3 regions of the Ruegeria sp. THAF33 genome follow, and region 2 is predicted to be linked to each of the others. Evidence: riboswitches for the same ligand, from Rfam matches in the RefSeq annotation. Region 2 holds a riboswitch; each other region holds the start of a gene.

Region 1 (4,598 bases), 1.3 Mb from region 2:
GCTGCTTCGACCTGGTTGGGACGGCATCGCGCCTGCGCGAAGCGTGCTGACTTCTTCATGCAATTTGTCCAATCCTTCTTTCTGACGCGTTCGTCAAACGGGGTTCCCGAAAGCATTGCTCACACAGCAGCCTTTGAGCAATTTTATGTCTCAACATCGCCAAAAAACGAAACTTCATGACAACTCGGGAAGGATGAACTAGGACTCTAACAAAGAAAAAGTTCTGGACGTATTGTGGAACACATTGCCTTTACCTTCGAGATGGGGGTCGTTTGCACCCTGCTGGCATTCACCGTTTTTCTGTTCGTTTCCGAGATCATTAGGATCGACCTTTCCGCCATATTGGTTCTGGTTCTCATAGGCTTGCTCAGCTACGCGCCCGGGCTGGGAAATCTGGCGGATGTCACCCTTCTGTTCGACGGCTTCGCATCCAATGCCGTCATCTCGATCATTGCGGTCATGATCGTCGGGGCCGGTCTGGACAAGACGGGGATCATGAACAAGGTGGCTGCCGTCATCCTCAAATACGGCGGCAAATCCGAAGGCAGGGTTGTACCAATCATTTCCGGCACCGTTGGCGTCATATCCTCGTTCATGCAGAATGTCGGCGCCGCTGCTCTGTTTCTGCCGGTTGTCAGCCGAATTTCCACACGGTCGGGCATACCGCTGTCGCGCCTGCTCATGCCGATGGGATTCTGCGCCATTTTGGGCGGCACCATGACGATGGTGGGGTCGTCTCCTCTTATCCTGCTGAACGATCTGATCCTGACGGCAAATGACAATCTGCCGGCCTCTCAGAAAATGGAGCCCTTCGGCCTGTTCTCGGTCACGCCGATCGGTGCGGTTCTGATCCTGACGGGAATTGGTTACTTTCTGCTGTTGGGACGCTGGGTTTTGCCCGAGGCTGAAGGACCTGACAATACGGGTACCGGACAAGGGACACAGGAATACCTGCAAAGGGTCTATGGCCTCAAAGCCGATGTGTTCGAAGTCGTGGTGCCCGAGGACAGCCCCTTGGTCGGCGAGATTCTGGCCGACATCAACCACGAAAACCACCTGTACATCATTTCCACCTTCTATCGCGGCAAAACCTCGATGGTTCAGGTTTTGACAGCGGAAATAGCAGCGCCGTGTCGGCTGGCCATCGTCGGCCGCCGTTGGGAGGTCGAGAAGTTCGCCGAGAAATACGGGCTGACCGTTCTTCCGGATTTGGACATTTTCGTCGAAGAGTTCGCCCCAACCAATGCAGGCGTGGCCGAGGTGGTCATCACGCCCGACAGCAAGCTGATCGGCAAATGCCCCCGCGAGCTTTTGTTTCGCAAGACCTACGGGATGTCGCTGCTGGCCATTCACCGCGGCGAAGAGACGCTGAGCCATGTCGAGACCGAGGATCACGAATCCACTCAGATCGGGCTCGAAAAGTTTCAGGCGGGCGACATGCTTGTGGCACATACCAGATGGGACAACCTGATGCGGATCAAACGAGATCCGGATTTCGTCGTCGTGACGACGGACTTTCCTCAGGACGAGCTGCGGCCGCAAAAAGTCGGCTGGGCCCTGGCATTCTTCGCCATTTCGCTGTCGTTGATCCTGTTCACGGATGTCCGGCTTTCACTCTGTCTTCTTACCGGCGCGGTGGGCATGATGCTGACCCGTGTGCTCAGCGTGGACGAGGCATACCGCGCGGTCGGATGGAACACCGTATTCCTGCTCGCCTGCCTCATACCTTTGGGACAAGCCGTGCAGAACACAGGCACGGCCGCGTGGATCGCGCAGCAGATCATGATAATTCTGGACGGCTGGCCGCTCTGGTCGCTGCAAACCGGCATCGCCGTTCTGGCGACGGCCTTTTCTTTGGTCATGTCCAACGTGGGGGCCACGGTTCTGCTGGTGCCTCTGGCGGTATCAATTGCGGTGGCGGCGGGTGGAAACCCAGCCGTCTTTGCCCTGACGGTCGCCATATCGACCTCGAACAGCTTCATCATCCCAACCCATCAGGTAAACGCGTTGATCATGGGTCCGGCCGGATACAAGGTGATGGATTTCGTCCGCTCCGGCGGAATAATGACGGCGCTGTTTCTGGTCGTCTCGCTGCTCATGATAAACGTCATCTATTAGCGCAAGAGGATCCGGGGTGTTCGGTGGTCTTTACCCATCATCTGGACAGGTTCAGTCGAGGCACCGGTTGGCCATAGTCTACGCCCCTTGCTGAGATACCGTTCGTCGTCCGGCCCATCTCGGGCTGGGTCCCGGCACACCATGCCGCCCATCGACGCCCACAGGTCGCTTTCCATGCCTCTGCATAATTGTTGCGCGCGACTCGCTTGACAAGCAGGCCAGCGGTGCCGCATGTCCCTTTCGTTGGTGTCGGTGACAGCCGATGAAAAGGGAATGCGTCAACGGTCTTGCCGCCAAACGCAGCCGCCCCCGCGACCGTGAACGGAGAGGATGCCCAATGCCACTGGCTCGAAAGCCGGGAAGGCGGGACATCCGACAGAGGCCCGCCTCTGGCATCCGCAAGCCGGGAGACCTGCCAACAACCGAAGTTGAAACCGGGCGGGGTGTTCCGGTGTCGGGTCCATGACCAATCGTGGCCCGCATGAAACCCCGTCCCCCGCGAAGAGGATTTGGGGGGATGAGAGACATGACCGAGACCGCACCAGTCGAGTTGCTGGTCTGTACCACCTGCCGTCGCGGCCTGCCTGTCGAAGATGACGCGCAACGCCCGGGCGCTTTGTTGCACAAGGCCCTGGAACAGGCAGACCTGCCCGACGGTGTCACCCTGAAAGCCGTTGAATGCCTGTCAAACTGCGATCAAGGCTGTTCGATCGTGTTGCGCGGGCCGGGCCGCTGGACCTTCGTGTATGAAAACCTGAACGAAACAGATCATGTCGACGTCATCGTCGACGGCGCGACCAAGTATCTGGCCACTGAAGATGGTTTGGTGAAATGGCGCGAACGCCCCGAACATTTTCGCAAGAACTGTGCCTCGCGCATTCCCCCGATTGGAGCCTGACATGTCGAACCTCGAAAAACTCCCCGTCACAGTGATCACCGGCTTTCTGGGCTCGGGCAAGACCACTTTGGTGCGTCACCTGATGCAGAACCCGCAGGGCAAGCGCCTTGCCGTCGTGGTCAACGAGTTCGGCGATGTAGGCGTCGATGGCGACATCCTGAAATCCTGCGCCATTCCTGATTGCCCGGCGGAAAACATCATGGAACTGGCCAATGGCTGCATCTGCTGCACCGTGGCAGATGATTTCATTCCCACCATCGAGGCCCTGATGGCGTTGGAGCCGCGCCCGGATCATATCCTGATCGAAACCAGCGGTCTGGCCCTGCCGAAACCGCTGCTCAAGGCATTCGACTGGCCTGACATCCGCTCGAAGATCACCGTTGACGGCGTGATCGCCTTGGCCGATGCCGAGGCTGTGGCCGCAGGCCGTTTCGCGCCCAATGTCGAAGCGGTGGACGCCCAGCGCATGGCCGATGACTCGATCGACCACGAAACGCCCCTGTCCGAGGTGTTCGAGGATCAGATCTCGTGCGCCGACATCATCCTGCTGACCAAGCCCGACCTCGCCGGCCCCGAAGGCGTGGCCAAAGCGCGCGAGATCATCGCCGCCGAGGCGCCGCGCCCCCTGCCCGTCGTCGAAGTGGCCGAAGGTGCCGTGGACGTGCGCGTTGTGCTGGGTCTGGAAGCCGCCGCCGAGGATGACATGGACGCCCGACCCTCGCATCACGACGGCCATCACGATCACGAGCATGACGATTTCGAAAGCATCATCGTCGAGCTGCCCGAGCAGACCGAACCGGCCCAACTGATCGCCAATATCGAACGCCTCGCCAATGAACTGAACATCCTGCGCGTCAAAGGGTATGCCGCCGTTCAGGGCAAACCCATGCGCCTGCTGGTTCAGGCGGTCGGCGCGCGGGTACGGCACCAGTATGACCGCCCGTGGGAACCCGGTGAAGACCGTCGTTCGCGTCTGGTCGTCATCGCCGAGCATGACGATATCAAAGAGGCGGAAATCCGCGAAATCCTCGTGGGTGTGCGTGAGGCTGCCGAGTAAGACACATGCACGTCGTCTTCCGCGAAAGCCACGGGCTCGAGGAAACCGAGACCCCAACCGATCTGGGCCAGAGCCCGGCGGAACTGGTGGTGCTGTCGTTTTCGGACAGCGATCTGGGGGCTTTCGCGGCGGGCTGGCATCGCGGCGGCGGGCCCGAGGGACGGATGCCCTCGTTGCGGCTGGCCAACCTGGCGGCGCTGAAACACCCGCTGTCGGTCGACACCTATGTCGAACAGACGCTCGAGGGCGCTAAGGGCATTCTGATCCGTCTGATCGGCGGCGTCCCCTACTGGGCTTATGGGTTGCAGCAGGTTCTGGCGCTGGCGCAGGCCAAGGGCATCGCGCTGGCGGTGCTGCCCGCTGACGGGCGCGAGGACACGCGGCTGGATGACTATTCCACCCTGCCGGTCTCGACCCTGCGGCGGCTGGCGCATCTGTGCGATACCGGCGGCGAGGTCGCGGCACAGGCGGCGTTGGCGCAGATGGCTTTGGCGGCGGGGCTTTATGCCGGTCCGGTGATGGGCG
Region 2 (4,598 bases):
CCTGTCCTTTGCAGGTCTGGGTCAGGCCGGTGGCTTGCGCCTTCTTGCGCTGGCTTTGGTCAACAGCCTCCCGGTTGCCATAACCTCCACCCTGTTTTTGTTTTTTGTGGAAGACCGGCTGCAACTGCCGGGAAAGGCGGGTCCTTTGTTGATCCTGTTCTTCCTGAGCGCAGGCGCGAGCGTCCCGCTCTGGGCAAAGCTCAGCAACAAAATTGGCCCGAAACAGACTCTGATTATCGCCATGCCGCTCTCGATCGCCGGCTTTATCGGCGCCGCCACACTGAGTGCAGGAAATCTTGCGGGGTTTGCAATGATCTGTCTCGCCTCGGGCGCGGCGCTGGGCGCGGATATGGTCGTGTTGCCGGCCATGTTCTCGATCGTCCTTACCCGGGCCGGGCTGAACGCATCAGCTGCGTTTGGCATCTGGTCCTTCGCTGGCAAACTGGGCCTCGCCCTGGCTGCCTTTTTCACTCTGCCGCTGCTGGAACGCAGCGGTTTCACCCCCGGTCAAACCAATTCCGCACAGGCGCTGGATACACTCAATCTTGCCTATGCTGTGCTGCCCTGCATCCTGAAAGTCGGAGCGTTCGGGATGGTGTTGACCCTGCCCACCGAGGTCACAAGCAAATGAATGCTTTCACCGTCATCCTTCTGGTCCTTCTGACCGCTGTCTTCATCCGTGCAAGGCTGCTGAGCTTTCGCGCGCAATCGCCGTCCGATTACAGTGGTACCGGGCCAGATTTTTCGCTGAAAAAACACCTGAACGGAGAGATCTTGTCCGAGGGCCTGATCTATGGCCCCAACGGCAAAATGTCGAACAGCTTTGTCGCGCGCATGTCCGGCGAATGGCAAGGCAACTCTGGCACGCTGACCGAATACTTCACCTATTCCAATGGAAAACAGATGACCCGCAAATGGTACCTGACGCTGGGAACCGGCAACACGTTCACGGCAATGGCGGATGATATCGTGGGCGAAGGTCGGGGCATCATCTCGGGGTCCACGGTGAAACTGACCTATCGTATCATTCTGCCAGATGACGCCGGTGGACATACGTTGGATGTCACCGATTGGATGTATCTGACAGAAACCGGCGTCATCATGAATCGGTCCGAGATGCGCAAGTTTGGCGTCAAGGTCGCGGAACTGATCGCCACAATGCGTCCAAGCCCCAGTTCTAAACCGATGCATCCAAGTGGGTCAAACGGGTATGACGCGACTTTGGAAGGGAAGCCGTTGCAATGATCACCTTTCGCTCTTTCATCGCCTGCGTCGCCATCGCAAGCCTTGCACTTCTGGCGGCCTGCTCCAGCAAACCGAAGGTACCAAAAACGTTTCTGTCGGACCGACAGTTGAACCTCGAGGAATTTTTCGAAGGCAAAACAGTGGCCTACGGTCAGTTTCAGGATGTTCTGGGAAATATCCCCCGCAGATTCACGGTTGATATCGACGGGACATGGGACGGCGAAACCCTGACCCTGGTCGAAGACTTCGTCTACGACGATGGCGCGACGGAACAACGCATCTGGACATTGACCAAAACCGGAGAGGATACGTGGACCGGTACGGCGCCTGGCGTGCTGGGAACCGCCAGCGGGATTGAGCGCGGGGATACGTTCAACTGGAAATACAAGATCGACCTGCCGATCAAGGACGGGACCATGCGTGTCAAATTCGACGATTGGATGTGGCTGCTGGATGACGACCGTCTGCTGAACCGCGCGTATGTCTCACGCTATGGCGTCCGTCTGGGTGAAGTCATCCTGTTCTTCGAGAAGAAATAGGGCCGCCAGGACCGGTTTCATCACAAAAGTCAGTAGAAAATAAACTCGTCCACCAATGCTGTCGTCGATCCCTTGACCTCACCGGCCGTGTTTGCCCTTGGCCCGTCCGAGGCCGCGCCCTCGGCGCGTTCGCCGCCCTCGACCTTCAAGCGCGCGCGTTCTATCTGCCCCCAGAGGAAAAACAGACCATCCCGTTTTCCCATGAGGCGCGAAGGAACTGTTGTCCGCAAAACACCTGTTTTCGGTTTTGGCATCTGCTCTCTTACTGCCTCCGGTGTTTTCCACCATTTTCGGAAAACGTAATGGTTTTTCCCGAAAAAGACAATTTTTTATGGACAAAATGAGGTTTTCTACCGGCCGTTGACAAGGTGGACTGACAACTCTCGCATGACGGATATTCGCCTTCTTCACCTGCCCCATTGAAAGCCAGCACTATCCCAAACGGATCAACTTCACCGAAAAGGGCTTGCTGCAAACCTCCTTCACTTGGCTTGACACTCTCTTTTCCAGCCATGCTCAGGCGACGTGCAGCGTTTCGTTTCTGATCAGAGCAGCCGGGCCTTCGCCGTCGCGGTTGGGGGATAATTTGGCGGCGCCGATGTCAGACGTGGCCGCATCCATCGCAAGGCCATCGGCCACCGCAAAACGCCATGCTGGCGGGCCTGCCACGCCCCTGTGCCAAGGACTGTGATCCCGGCGCCGTCCACGCTGCCGGAAAATTTCCATGTCTGTTTTGAAACCGGAAATGTCGCAAGCATTTCAGCGCTCAAGCGGGTAAAAAGTAGGCTGCCATCGTGAGGTGCCGCTGCTTGATTCTCAGACAGCGGAGAATTGGGAAGCCGGTGGAATTCCGGCACTGCCCCCGCAACGGTAAGGAAGGTCAGGTTCGACAATCAACCACTGGGACGAGGATCCCGGGAAGGTGTCGCAACCGGGTGCAAGCCCCTTTCAAGTCCGGAAACCAGCCTTGCAGATATGTCAAACCGCGGGTGGCGGTGGGGGCACGGGTTTCGGACGTGGTCCTCGCGCGCCTCCGGACGGTTCCTCCCTGTCATCTGCCCAAGCAATGCCGCGGGGCGCGGCAGGAGAGCCAGAAGTGAACAATGTCCAAAACCTGTTGGCGCGTCGAATCCCGGGCTATGCTCTGGAACGGGCCTTTTACACCGACCCCGAGATCTTTCAGACCGACCTGGAAACCATCCACTATCGCGAATGGCTCTTTGCCATTCCCGCTTGCGAACTGGTGAAAGCCGGCGACTATGTAACATACAACGTGGGTGCCTATCGCGTGATCATCGTGCGCGGCGCCGACAACCAGATCCGGGCGTTTCACAACACCTGCCGCCATCGCGGCTCAATCATATGCAAGGCGGCAAAAGGCAACGCGCCGAAGCTGGTTTGCCCATATCACCAATGGACCTACGAGCTTGACGGCTCTTTGCTGTGGGCCCGCGACATGGGGCCGGAGTTTGATCCCAAGCAGCATGGTTTGAAGACGGTTCATTGCCGCGAGTTTGCCGGGTTGGTTTACATCTGTCTGGCGGATGTCGCCCCGGATTTTGACACGTTCGCCAATATCGCGCGCCCGTATCTTGAGCCGCATGATCTTGCGAATGCCAAGGTCGCCTTCGAAAGCACGATCATCGAGAACGGCAACTGGAAGCTGGTCTGGGAAAACAATCGCGAGTGCTATCACTGCGGCGGCAACCACCCTGCGCTGTGCCGGACCTTCCCTGATGATCCGGGCGTGACGGGGATCGAAGGCGGTGAAACCCCAGCCTATATGCAAGCCCATTTCGACAGGTGCCAGGCAACGGGTATGCCATCGCAGTTCTACCTGCACGAGGACGGCCAATATCGACTGGCGCGGATGCCGCTGAAAGAAGGGGCCGAGAGTTATACGATGGACGGGAAATCCGCCGTGCGCCGTTGGTTGGGCCGGTCGCCCTTTGCGGATGCGGGATCGCTTTTGAAATTCCACTATCCGACCACGTGGAACCACTTTCTTGCCGATCACTCGATTGTTTTCCGCGTCACGCCGATCAGCCCGACAGAGACCGAGGTCACGACCAAATGGCTGGTCAACAAGGATGCCGTTGAAGGCGTTGACTATGACGTGAAACGTCTGACCGAAGTCTGGGTCGCCACGAATGACGAAGATCGACAGGTGGTCGAGGACAACCAGCAGGGCATCAACAGCCCGGCCTATGTGCCCGGCCCATATTCAGCCATTCAGGAATCCGGCGTGCTGCAATTCGTGGATTGGTATTGCAACACAGTGTCGGCCCGCCTGGCCCCTGACTCAATGGCGGCGGAGTAAGTCTGATGAAAGACCTGAACACGCTTTCATCAGCCGTCTGGCAGGATGGAGAGATGCTGGAATGTGTCTCGGTCGTGCCCGAGATGCCGAACACTGCCAGCTTTTCGTTCCGGGCCCCCTCGGGGGCGCAGTTCGCCTATTACCCTGGTCAGTTCCTGACGCTCGAGATTCCGGCGCCCGGCCAGCCCGGGGGAGTCGTGCATCGCACCTACACGATCTCATCGTCGCCGTCGCGGCCGCGGTCGATCACCATCACCGCCAAAGCGCAACCCGACAGTATCGGCACGCGCTGGATGCTTGACAATCTTCAACCCGGCATGCGGATCAAGGCCATTGGGCCTGCGGGCCTGTTCACCAACGCGTTGAGCGATGCGCGCAAGTTCCTGTTTATCTCGGCTGGCTCGGGCATCACGCCGATGATGTCGATGACCACCTGCATGTGGGACGAAGGCCGCGATCTGGACGTTGTCTTCATCAACTGCGCCAAAAGGCCA
Region 3 (4,598 bases), on a different replicon from region 2:
AGCGCACCGCCCATGCCGGTTTCGAAAATGTGCCAGCCAAAACCCGCTGCCCAAAACCCTCCGCTGAGCGCGGTGAACCGCCGCTGACGTGCAATATGCGCCGCCTGATCCTGCGCGGCATTTCCGTCATCCCAAGAATTGGCGGTCATACCGGTGCTGGCAACCAGCAGCATGACATCTTCGTCAGAAAGCTTGGCAGCACTTTCAAGAAGCGTCATTCGACCGTTGATGACATCAAAAGCGAGATGCTCTTCACCACCAACTTTCGGGCCGATAACCCGGTTCAGGATCGCAACCTCTTCGGCGCAATCGAGGCCAGAGACCTGAAAGCTTCTGCCACCTTCGGGAATCGGACCGGCGGGCGCGATGTCACCACACCCGCTACTGCCGCACGCGTTGTGACCTTGTCTATTTTCGTGGTCATGGTCGTGGTTGTGGGTATCGGATGACATAGTTAGACCTCAAGAATCTCTGCGGTCCTTTGCAAATAGTTCCTACAGCAACTAGAGCTTCAATACCTTTTTCAATTTTTTTCAATCCGGTTCGTTGCCCGCGATATTGATGCTTCATTCCTTCTTGCGGGCCGGTCGCGTGGATGCAATTTAGTCGCAGAAGACGTAATAAATTTTGGAACAAGTCAATGCAGAAACGGATCGCAATTACCATCACGTTAGTCTCGATTACTGCCGGTTGCTCAGCCCAGTTCACAGGGGGCAAAAGCAAAGCATTCGAACCAGGTAACCTGCCGGATTCAGTTGTTGCGCTGGCAGAACCGGGGCAAGATCTGGCCACAGCGCGCCTTATGCCAGAAGATAACTGCTTTTGGTATGAGCACAGCGGACCTGTCGAGACGACGCTGGTTCCACTGCGCGCAACGAATGGCGCCCCGATCTGCGCTGCGCGTGACGCCTGATAAAAAAGAGGGCAGCGACATCCACCTGCGCTGCCCAAAATTTATGAGCGGGCTGTGACGCTATCTTCGGCCGAGTATACGTATGCGGTCGAGCCGATTTTTACATGTGGGTAGAGATCATTGATATGGGCCATGATCATTCTAACACATCCAGAACTTGCGCGACCACCGATGCTTCTGGGCTGAGGTGTACCGTGGATTCTGAGATAAGTATCTCGATCCCCAACGTATAGATAAAGGGCTCGAGAGCCGAGAGCATTACTTGGCCCGGGTTCCATGCCATCCCGGAATTCCGCGTATTCGGGGTTGAGCTCGATCATTGAAGCCGTTGGCGTCCAATGTGGCCATTCGACCTTGCGCCGGATAGCATAGGTACCGGGCTCGTAAAGGTTCCCACGCGCGATCGCTACGCCATAGCGCATTGCTGTGCCGCCTTCCTCGATATGGTAAAGATAGCGCGCGACGGCATCGACATGGATGTCACCGGGAACCAAACCATCATTTGCTACGACACGTCGTGGTAAAAAACGGTCATGAACGCCCCATGGATTTGAGGTCGCTGGATCGTAGTCAAATGGCGTGACCTGGCTGTCCCAATAGGTCTTTTGCGACGAGGTTGGCCATGTTTTGGCGATCAATGGACTGGCCGCAGACGCCGAGAATAGCGCTGTGGTTGATTGAATGAAATGGCGCCGTGTCAGCATAAGTCTCGTCCTGGTTCACAAGTGTAATGTGGTTGCATCGCATTTTTGCGATCAAATTCGAGTCTTAAAGCCTCTAGCAGCTAGAGCTTCAAGAGGTTTCAGGTAACGCTTGGTTTACCTAATGGACCATGTCGCCGGTTGCGTGAATCCTGCATCGGTCGAGTCTACTTCGGACTAGGTCGCAAAGACATTTGACAGAAACGAAGCCGCCATTGTAGCGGTGAATTGTTTTCGGTTCCTGATGGCGGAAGCCAAAAGGATTAAAAGGGAATACGGTTCGGTGTTTTCAATGGCGCCAATTCCGTAACTGCCCCCGCAACTGTGAGCGGAGAGCGATGCCAAGACACCACTGGTTCGTAATGGAACCGGGAAGGTTGGCGGAGCGAGCACCCGCGAGTCAGGAGACCTGCCGTAAAGCGCCGGGCTATGCCCAGACTGAACCTGTCGGCCTTACGGTCGATTCAACCTGACAAGCCGCCGGGTGAGGCGGTAGGGAGAAAGAACATGCATATCGAACCGGGCATCGTGAATGGTGCCAAAATCGCGCTTTCCTATGTTACCGCCGCAGGTGCGGCTACTTACGCAGCGAAAGAAACGTTTTCCACATTGCGTGCGAATGGACCTGCATCTTTTGCTATGCGCTCGGTGCTCGCCACCGTTGGGGTTTTCCTTTTCTTCGAAGTCCTGCCGCATTTCCCGGTTGGTGTCTCTGAAGTCCACTTCATCCTGGGGTCGACGCTGTTTCTGCTTCTCGGTGCTGCACCCGCGGCTTTTGGATTGGCAGCTGGTCTCCTGATTCAGGGTGTTTTTTTTGCCCCGTTCGATCTTCCGCAGTACTTCATCAACCTGACCACTCTGCTGGTGCCGCTATTTGCGCTACAAGCACTGGCCAGCCGCATCATCGCTCCCGGCACAGCATATGTTGACCTCAAATATGGCCAAGCTCTTGCGCTGAGTGCGACGTATCAGGGAGGAGTAGTCGCATGGGTTGGGTTCTGGGCCTTCTACGGCCAGGGTTTCGGCGCAGAAACCATGGCTTCGGTTCTATCCTTTGGCGGTGCTTATATGCTGGTAATCGTCATTGAGCCGATTGCTGATCTGGCAGTGCTTGCGGCAGCCAAGGCGATGCGCGGTTTGAACAGTACAGGTCTGGTGACTCCGCGTTTGTACAACGCTGCGAAAGCTTGACCAAAGTTTGAAGCGGTGTCCTAAAATTGGGTTGCCGCGAAAAAACCGGTAGTCGCAGCTCCAAAGATTATTGTGGCGCGTCTCGAGGGCGCGCCACATTGTTTTTAGCCACTAAAAACCTGTACCCAACGATCAGGGTGAATCGGGTCCTGTATTCGTAGGAAAAGATACCTCGTTTCCTTCCACGTTTTGATCCTGTTGGTAACATTGTCCAGAACCAAATCGCCTTCACTCGAGCGATAGACTAGAACAGCATGGCCATTGCGATTGGTGTCCAAGACAGTCGCAATTAGTAGCTTCGTAGGATCCAAACCATTCTGCACAAGTTCAAACTTCTTTTGCAAAGCGAAGTCTTCGCAATCTCCTGACCCTTGCGTCGGCAGTGTCCAGTATTCTTTTGTCCCATATTGGCTTTGATCCGAAACTGCTCGGATTCTCCGATTGACGCGCGTGTTGATCGTTTTAACGATCTGATTTTCTTTTGCCACGGACAGACCAGAGCTACGAGCGCTCGCGCACGCCCACGAGTAGTCTTTGCACAGTGATTTGGCACCGGATGGCGCTCCAATCTTTTTGTCAAGACCGATCGAGGGAAGCTCAGAGGCTTGCAATGTAGCGGCAGACACAAAAAAGCTGCATATAAAACAGACCATTGGGAGATAACCCAGCAGGTTTTTCGATAACACTCCCTGAACTAAAGTGGGATTTGTCATATCTGCCTTCTCCATGCTCGTTCCTCTAAAGTATCCAAACTTCCCCGGCCAATGTGTTTTATTCCAAGCCTTCATGTGCTTGGGGAATTGCAACAGCTTCTTAGCCTCTAGGGGTAAAGCGGCAAAAATTTGCAGATTCTTTGGTATTTCTTCCTTAGTTGACAGCATCAGAGCATCCACGCCATCACCAGCCCGGCATAGCTAACAGAGCGAATTAGAGGGTAAGCTGATCGCAATTCTCTCATTCAACAATAATACAACAGAGATCGGCCGTCATCGCTGAGGGTTACGGAATACCGGGACAATGAAGCCGCTCCTCCGCAAGCTGAGATAGCCAGTTTCGGTTTTCCAGGCGCTGCAATTAGTGGCCGCTAATGACATCTTTGACGAAAGGCTCGTTGAGCAACGCCGTTAGCAGGGGGCATGAGGCCGCACCCTCGGTGCAGGTCTGCACAAGTTCTGCCAGTGCTTGCTCCAACCGTTGGAGGGCGGCGATTTTTGACCTGACGTTGTCGAGATGTCTTGTTGCAACGTATTCGACGTCACGACAAGCTTGCTCGGGCGCTTTGGACAATTCGCGAAGTGCGCATGCATCCTGAATGGTAAAGCCAAGATCGCGGCAGCGTTTGATGAATCTGAGCTCGGAGATTTCCCGTTCCGTGTATGCGCGGCGTCCCGAGGCGGTTCGACCGGCTTTCTCGACTATGCCTTCCCGTTCGTAATAGCGGATCGTCTCGACCGACAGACCGATCAATCTCGCCGCTTCGCCAATCGCAATCATGTGATGACCTTTCCCTTGAACCTGTAGCTACTACAGGATGCATGTTGTCGGTCATGATGTCGAATTTCACAAACCGCGCGAAGCAAGAATCGAGGAAGTCGAACCGGCTTCCGTTCGAGTTCGTCAAAGCCGGAGAAAGCTGACCATGAGCAAGTTTGTTGGCGCGAGTTTTATTGGATCGTTTACCGCACTTGGCGTTGCGACCTGCTGCATCTTGCCGATGGCCTTGATTTTACTTGGCTTGGGAGGGAGCTGGCTGGCCGTATTCGGCAAGATCGCCGCCGCGAGTTATTACGTGC

Evidence for each region. Region 2 has a riboswitch for cobalamin ahead of FIU92_RS15585 (aromatic ring-hydroxylating dioxygenase subunit alpha). Riboswitches for the same ligand answer to the same signal wherever they lie in the genome.
Region 1: linked by a shared signal. The riboswitch ahead of FIU92_RS04735 (DUF1636 domain-containing protein) and the one ahead of FIU92_RS15585 (aromatic ring-hydroxylating dioxygenase subunit alpha) in region 2 are both predicted to bind cobalamin.
Region 3: linked by a shared signal. The riboswitch ahead of FIU92_RS21395 (energy-coupling factor ABC transporter permease) and the one ahead of FIU92_RS15585 (aromatic ring-hydroxylating dioxygenase subunit alpha) in region 2 are both predicted to bind cobalamin.

The regions. Positions count from the first base shown of each region.
Region 1 is NZ_CP045384.1:929,202-933,799, reverse strand. It holds gene FIU92_RS22725 (hypothetical protein) at 1-59, opposite strand, end outside; gene FIU92_RS04740 (SLC13 family permease) at 262-2,118, shown strand; gene FIU92_RS22720 (hypothetical protein) at 2,115-2,294, opposite strand; cobalamin riboswitch at 2,346-2,553, shown strand; gene FIU92_RS04735 (DUF1636 domain-containing protein) at 2,645-3,016, shown strand; gene cobW (cobalamin biosynthesis protein CobW) at 3,018-4,073, shown strand; gene cobN (cobaltochelatase subunit CobN) at 4,079-4,598, shown strand, end outside.
Region 2 is NZ_CP045384.1:3,104,504-3,109,101, forward strand. It holds gene FIU92_RS15560 (MFS transporter) at 1-631, shown strand, start outside; gene FIU92_RS15565 (DUF3833 domain-containing protein) at 628-1,245, shown strand; gene FIU92_RS15570 (DUF3833 family protein) at 1,242-1,784, shown strand; gene FIU92_RS15575 (hypothetical protein) at 1,814-1,987, opposite strand; gene FIU92_RS15580 (hypothetical protein) at 2,047-2,298, opposite strand; gene FIU92_RS22845 (hypothetical protein) at 2,301-2,510, opposite strand; cobalamin riboswitch at 2,565-2,769, shown strand; gene FIU92_RS15585 (aromatic ring-hydroxylating dioxygenase subunit alpha) at 2,851-4,104, shown strand; gene FIU92_RS15590 (hybrid-cluster NAD(P)-dependent oxidoreductase) at 4,110-4,598, shown strand, end outside.
Region 3 is NZ_CP045386.1:107,760-112,357, forward strand. It holds gene FIU92_RS21380 (cation-translocating P-type ATPase) at 1-452, opposite strand, end outside; gene FIU92_RS23085 (hypothetical protein) at 641-913, shown strand; gene FIU92_RS21390 (L,D-transpeptidase) at 955-1,617, opposite strand; cobalamin riboswitch at 1,833-2,046, shown strand; gene FIU92_RS21395 (energy-coupling factor ABC transporter permease) at 2,122-2,805, shown strand; gene FIU92_RS21400 (transglutaminase-like cysteine peptidase) at 2,910-3,698, opposite strand; gene FIU92_RS21405 (MerR family transcriptional regulator) at 3,880-4,299, opposite strand; gene FIU92_RS21410 (hypothetical protein) at 4,445-4,598, shown strand, end outside.